One region of the Xanthomonas indica genome, then DNA from elsewhere that is predicted to be linked to it. Evidence: predicted binding sites of a transcription regulator. Region 1 holds the regulator's gene; each other region holds the start of a gene.
What was found. Region 1 encodes HrcA, which represses chaperone genes, less so after heat shock. Its sites were predicted from a motif close to TTNGCACTCNNNNNNNNNGAGTGCNAA; they were not measured.
Positions count from the first base shown of each region.

Region 1 (2,263 bases):
GGCCCGGGGCGACGCCCTCGGCCTCGGCCTGGCTGATCGCCTGGTGATGCTCCGGGTTGAACGGCTCGCCGGTCGGGTCGAGCAGGGTCAGGCCGTTGTCGGCGGCGACCTTGAGCAACTGCTTGTAGGTCAGTTCCAGGCCGTCACGCAGCGGGCTGGGCTCGCTGCCGGCGGCGGTCAGCCCCGCGTCCAGACTGTCGAACACCGGCAACAGGTCGCCGAGCAGGCGCTCGTTGGCGAACTTGCGCGCCTGCTCCACGTCGCGGGCGATGCGCTTGCGCTGGTTCTCCAGGTCGGCCCGCTCGCGCAGGGCGTCGGCCTTGACCAGGGCCAGCTCGCTGCGCAGCGTCTCCACTTCCGCCTGCAGCGGATCGGTCGAGGGCTGCTGCGCCTCGGTCAGGTGTTCGGAATCGAATTCAGGGTGCTCTTGCGTCATGTCCGTGTCCCTGGCGGGGTGCGTCCCGCCTTACCGGACCACCTATGTGGGCGGTGCGCGCGGATTCAAGTGAATCCGGGGATTGGGGCGTCGGGACTGGGGATTGGCGTGGCGCGGCGGGACCGCCGGCTGACGAATGGCGCGGCGGCGCCCCGTGCGCGTGGCTCAGCGGTCGCCGGGCGGGGACGGGTCCAGGCGGGCGCCGAGGACGTCGGCGGCGGTCTGCACCAGGGGAATGACCCGGTCGTAGTCCATGCGCTTGGGGCCGATCACGCCCAGCACGCCCAGCACCTGGCCGCCGGCCATGTACGGGGCGGTGACCAGCGACACGCTCTCCAGCGGCACCATGCCGGTCTCCTCGCCGATGAAGATGCGCACGCCGGGCGCGCGGATGGTGCGCTCGAGCAGTTGCAGGATCTCGCGCTTGCTGGCGAAGACCTCGAACAGTTCGCGCAACCGCTCCAGGTCGGAGAGGTCCTGTACGCCCATCAGCTTGGTCTGCCCGGCCAGCACCATGTCGTCGCCGGCCGGGGCCAGCGCCTGCTCGGCCAGCTCGACGCTGTGCGCCAGCAGCTGCTCCATCTCGTCGCGCGCATGGCGCAGGTCGCGCAGCAGGCTGGCGCGGATGTCGGCCAGCGCACGCCCGGCGAAATGCCGGTTCAGGTAGTTGGCCACCCGCTCCAGTTCGGCCGGCTCGTAGGCCTTGCGCGGCTCGATCACGCGGTTCTGCACCTCGTTGTCGGCGAACACCAGGATCGCCAGCACCCGCCGCGCGTCCAGCGGCACGAAGTCGATGTGCCGGAACGCGAACTGCTCGCGCTTGGGCGCGCTGACCACGCCGACGAAGTGGGTCATGGCCGACAGCAGTTCCGAGGCGCTGCCCAGCAGCGCCTGGGTGCCGGCGGCATTGGCCATCTCCGCGCGCAGCCGCGCCACCTCGCCCTCGGCCGGCGGGCGCATCTGCACCAGGCTGTCGACGAACACCCGGTAGCCGGTGGCGGTGGGCACGCGCCCGGCCGAGGTGTGCGGCGAGCTGAGCAGCCCGGCGTCCTCCAGGTCGGCCAGGATGTTGCGGATCGTCGCCGGGCTCACGTCCAGCCCGGCGTGCCGGGCCAGGGTCTGCGAGCCGACCGGCTCGCCGTCGCGGATGTAGCGCGAGATCAGCGTGCGCAGCAGCTGCCGGGCACGCGGATCGAGGCTGGAATGGACCGGGGAAGCGCGCATGGAATCAACCCGTGAGACTGGTCCTTAGATAATGTCTGCACGCCGGCTTGGCAAGTCATTGGCCCACCTACCCGCGCATGCTAGCGTTGCGCGGCTCCGGATGCAGACCCCATGCTCAGACATCTCTCGATCAAGGATTTCGCCGTCGTACGCGGCACCGAACTGGAATTCGGCCCCGGCATGACCGTGGTGTCCGGCGAAACCGGCGCCGGCAAGTCGCTGATGGTGGACGCGCTCGGCTTCCTGTCCGGGCTGCGCGCCGACAGCGGCGTGGTCCGCCACGGCGCCGACCGCGCCGAGCTGTCGGCCGAGTTCGTCGCCCCCGCCCAGGCCCGCGCCTGGCTGCGCGAGAACGAACTCGACGACGAGGAACAGTGCCAGCTGCGCCGGGTGATCCGTGCCGACGGCGGCTCCCGCGCCTGGATCAACGGGCGCCCGGTGACCCTGTCGCAACTGGCCGAACTGGCCAGCCACCTGGTCGAGATCCACGGCCAGCACGAACACCAGGCCCTGCTCTCGCGCGGCAGCCAGCTCGGCCTGCTCGACGCCTACGCCCGCAACGAGGCCGAACGCGCAGCGGTGCGCGCCGCCGCGGCCCGCTGG
Region 1 is NZ_CP131914.1:3,391,484-3,393,746, forward strand. It holds gene grpE (nucleotide exchange factor GrpE) at 1-436, opposite strand, end outside; gene hrcA (heat-inducible transcriptional repressor HrcA) at 602-1,660, opposite strand; gene recN (DNA repair protein RecN) at 1,772-2,263, shown strand, end outside.

Region 2 (2,263 bases), 1.4 Mb from region 1:
AGCGCATCCGCGTCGACTTCGCCTACGGCAAGCGGCGCATGCCGGTGCTGGTGATGACCGGCGACAGCAACCCGCACACCCAGTCCGAGCTGTTGCGCGCCGGCGCCAACGACCTGGTGCAGAAACCGATCGAAGAGCGCCTGCTGGTCACCAAGGTGCTGTTCCAGCTGCGCCTGGCCCGGCTCGACGAGATCGCGGTGACCTTCTGACCGATGTGATGTCCCGAGCCTGGAAGCGATGAGCAACAACGAAGACGAAAGCCGGATCCAACTGGAGCCGTCGTGGAAGGCGCAGGTCGGCGACTGGCTGCTGCGCCCGGAGATGCGCGAGCTGGCCACGTTCCTGCGCCAGCGCAAGGCCGCCGGTGCGCGGGTATTCCCGCCGGGGCGGCAGATCTTCGCCGCCTTCGACGCCACCCCGTTCGAGCGGGTGGAGGTGGTGATCCTCGGCCAGGACCCGTACCACGGCTATGGCCAGGCGCACGGGCTGTGCTTCTCGGTGCTGCCCGGGGTGCCGGTGCCGCCGTCGCTGCTGAACATCTACAAGGAGATCGAGGACGACCTGGGCATCCGCCGGCCGGACCACGGCTGCCTGCTGCCGTGGGCGCAGCGCGGCGTGCTGCTGCTCAACGCGGTGCTGACGGTGGAGGAAGGCCGCGCTGGCGCGCACCAGGGCAAGGGCTGGGAGGGCTTCACCGACCACGTGGTGGAGACCCTCAACCGCGAACGCGAGGGCCTGGTGTTCCTGCTCTGGGGCAGCTACGCCCAGGCCAAGGGCAAGGTCATCGATACCCGTCGCCACCGCGTGCTCAAGGCGCCGCACCCCTCGCCGCTGTCGGCGCACCGCGGCTTCCTCGGCTGCAAGCATTTCTCGGCGGCCAACGAGTACCTGCGGCGGCGCGGCGCCACCCCGATCGACTGGAGCCTGCCGCCGCGCGCCGAACTGGAGGCGGCCCTGCGCGGCGCCTGAACCCCGGGTGGACGCAACGGCGCTGTCGCCGGCCGTGGACGCCATTTTCGCGAACCGAATGCTAGTTTGGCGGTCAGATAGCGGGACGATGATGCCGACCCCGATTGTTTCAATGGCTTGTGATGCAGTGCCATTCCTGAGTCGAATGTTGCATAAACAGAACACAGGAACTTTTTACTGTACCCAGCAGTCCAATTAGTAGACTGCTAAGATGAGCCCTATGAGCCAGACTCTTACTACCAACGCATTGGTTGCCAACAACCTCCCGATTCCCAGTCCGCTCGGTTCGCTGGATGCCTACATCGGCGCCGTGCACCAGATCCCGGTGCTGACGTCCGACGAGGAACATGCACTGGCGGTGCGGTATCGCGACCAGGAAGACCTGGACGCGGCCCGCGAACTGGTCCATTCCCACCTGCGCTTCGTGGTGCACGTGGCCCGCGGCTACAACGGCTACGGCCTGCCGCTGGGCGACCTGATCCAGGAAGGCAACATCGGCCTGATGAAGGCGGTCAAGCGCTTCGACCCGGACATGGGCGTGCGCCTGGTCAGCTTCGCGGTGCACTGGATCCGTGCCGAGATGCACGAGTACATCCTGAAGAACTGGCGCATCGTCAAGGTCGCCACGACCAAGGCGCAGCGCAAGCTGTTCTTCAACCTGCGCAAGTCCAAGACCCGTCTGGGCTGGATGAACGCGGCCGAGGTCACCGCGGTGGCCAAGGACCTCAACGTGTCCGAGCGCGAGGTGCTGGAGATGGAGTCGCGCCTGTCCGGTCGCGATATCGGCTTCGATGCGCCGTCCGACGAGGACGACGACCACGCGCCGCCGTCGCCGGCCGCGTATCTGATGGCCAACGAGGAAGATCCCTCGCAGGCCTATGAGCGCGCCGACAGCGAGGACAACCAGCTGCAGCTGCTGCGCGAAGGCCTGGCGGAACTGGATGCGCGTTCGCGCGACATCATCAAGCGCCGCTGGCTGGATGCCGACAGCAAGATCACCCTGCAGGAACTGGCCGACGAGTACGGCGTGTCGGCCGAGCGCATCCGCCAGATCGAGGCGAACGCGCTAAAGAAGATGAAGGCGCTGTTCGTCGCCTGATCCGCCCGCGACGATCGTTTGCATTGCGCGAAAAGGCCCGGCATTGCCGGGCCTTTCCTTTTGTCGCTGGGCGCCACCGCGGACTGGCGCCTGCGCAGTGCGCAAGCGCACCCCGCCAGCGGCCGGGCTACGCCTCCGGCGGGCGCGCCACCGGCAGGTGCCAGCCGTAGCGGATCGCCATGAAGCGCAGGCCGA
Region 2 is NZ_CP131914.1:4,778,199-4,780,461, reverse strand. It holds gene Q7W82_RS20410 (response regulator) at 1-209, shown strand, start outside; gene ung (uracil-DNA glycosylase) at 238-969, shown strand; gene rpoH (RNA polymerase sigma factor RpoH) at 1,190-2,068, shown strand; gene Q7W82_RS20395 (trimeric intracellular cation channel family protein) at 2,196-2,263, opposite strand, start outside.
Region 2: rpoH (RNA polymerase sigma factor RpoH) is a predicted target of HrcA. The motif match lies at 1,153-1,179, and genes of this name have one in related genera.

Region 3 (2,263 bases), 2.3 Mb from region 1:
GTGTTGGTGGACAGGGCGAACTGGGTGCCGCTGCTGGGGTAGGTCAGCGCCACGCTGCCGGACTGCTGGCAACTCAGGCCGAACGCGCCGCTGGCCAGGCTCACCGCCTCGCTGAAGGTCACCGCCAGGTCGCCGGCGGCGGGGAAGTCGGTGGCGCCCTGGGTCGGGGTGGTGGCGGTCACGGTCGGCGCGGCATTGCTGCTGCCGCCGGCGAAGGTCTGGCCGTTGTTGCAGGCGCCGAAGGTGCTGGTGGCGCTCTCGCTCCAGCTGAAATCGGCCGCGGCGCTGCCGTTGCCGCGCAGCTGCAGCGAGGTGCCGGCCGGGGTGCTGTTGCTCTCGCTGACCGGCAGGTTCTGGCTGGTCATGCCCGCGGCGGGGCCGCCGCCGCCGGTGATGCTGCCCTCGTAGCTGAGGAACTGCACCACCTTGCCGTTGCCGTCGACCAGCGCCAGGCCATCGTTGGGCCCGTTCTGGATGCCGTTGCTGGCATAGCTGACCGTGGCGATGCGCACCTGCCCGCCGCAGCTGACCAGGTTGCCGGCCGGCACCGCGCTGTTGGCGTAGGCGGTGGCCGAGCTCGGGTTGCTGCCGTTGTACAGATAGACGCGGTAGCCGCTCAGGCTCTCCCCGGCGGTGGCGACGATCTCCACGCCTTCGCCGGTGTCGCCGGCGGCGGTGGCATCGTCATAATGCAATTCATTGATGAATACGGCGGCCTGGGCCGGCCCGGCAAGGGCGAGCAGGCAGGCCAGCGGCAGCGCAACGGCGGATGGCTTCATCGACAACTCCTTTTGGTGACGGATCCCCCCCTGGGTCCGGGCTCAGCCTAGCCTGCCTCTGTGACACTGTGACGGGATTCGGTCACTGCTTGGCACGCAAGGCACGTCTTCGGCAAAAATTTTTTGCCCGCAGCCCTTGAAAGCGCCGGCCACGGCACTACATCAGGCGCATCCCGGCGCTACCGGGTTTTTTCGCGAGCGTTGCTGGCAGTCGTCATGGGCGAGTGCTAACATCGCCGGCCTTTCCTAGACCAATCAATCACTTAAGAGGTCTCTCTCAATGAGCATCAAGCCGCTTCACGACCGCGTCGTAGTCAAGCCGATCGAAGCCGACGAAATCTCCGCCGGCGGCATCGTGATCCCGGATTCGGCCAAGGAAAAGTCCACCAAGGGCGAAGTCGTGGCCGTCGGCGCCGGCAAGCCGCTGGACAACGGCAGCGTGCGCGCCCCGGCGCTCAAGGTCGGCGACAAGGTCATCTACGGCCAGTACGCCGGTTCCAGCTACAAGGCCGAAGGCGTCGAGTACAAGGTGCTGCGCGAAGACGACGTGCTGGCGATCGTCGGCTAACAGCGCCGCCGATCGCGGGAATCGGGAATGGTGAATCGGGAATCGGTCAGGCGCCTTCTTCGCCCGCGATTTCCTTCTCGTCCCGACCGCCCGCTCTTGATCTGCCTATTCCCTGTTCTCCATTCCCTATTCCCGAGGTAACTCAACATGGCTGCCAAAGATATCCGTTTCGGTGAAGACGCCCGTTCGCGCATGGTGCGCGGCGTCAACATCCTCGCCAATGCCGTCAAGGCCACCCTGGGCCCGAAGGGCCGCAACGTCGTGCTCGAGAAGAGCTTCGGCGCCCCGACCATCACCAAGGACGGCGTCTCCGTCGCCAAGGAAATCGAACTGGCCGACAAGTTCGAGAACATGGGCGCGCAGATGGTGAAGGAAGTCGCGTCCAAGACCTCCGACAACGCCGGCGACGGCACCACCACCGCCACCGTGCTGGCGCAGGCGCTGATCCGCGAAGGTTCCAAGGCGGTCGCCGCCGGCATGAACCCGATGGACCTCAAGCGCGGCATCGACAAGGCCGTCGTGGCCGCCGTGGCCGAGCTGAAGAAGATCAGCAAGCCCACCGCCGACGACAAGGCCATCGCCCAGGTCGGCACCATCTCCGCCAACTCCGACGAGTCGATCGGCAACATCATCGCCGACGCGATGAAGAAGGTCGGCAAGGAAGGCGTGATCACGGTCGAGGAAGGCTCGGGCCTGGAGAACGAGCTGGACGTGGTCGAGGGCATGCAGTTCGACCGCGGCTACCTGTCGCCGTACTTCATCAACAACCAGCAGAGCCAGCAGGCCGACCTGGACGACCCGTTCGTGCTGCTGCACGACAAGAAGATCTCCAACGTGCGTGACCTGCTGCCGGTGCTGGAAGGCGTGGCCAAGGCCGGCAAGCCGCTGCTGATCGTCGCCGAGGAAGTGGAAGGCG
Region 3 is NZ_CP131914.1:1,121,871-1,124,133, forward strand. It holds gene Q7W82_RS04800 (endonuclease) at 1-779, opposite strand, end outside; gene Q7W82_RS04805 (co-chaperone GroES) at 1,060-1,347, shown strand; gene groL (chaperonin GroEL) at 1,495-2,263, shown strand, end outside.
Region 3: Q7W82_RS04805 (co-chaperone GroES) is a predicted target of HrcA. The motif match lies at 984-1,010, and genes of this name have one in related genera.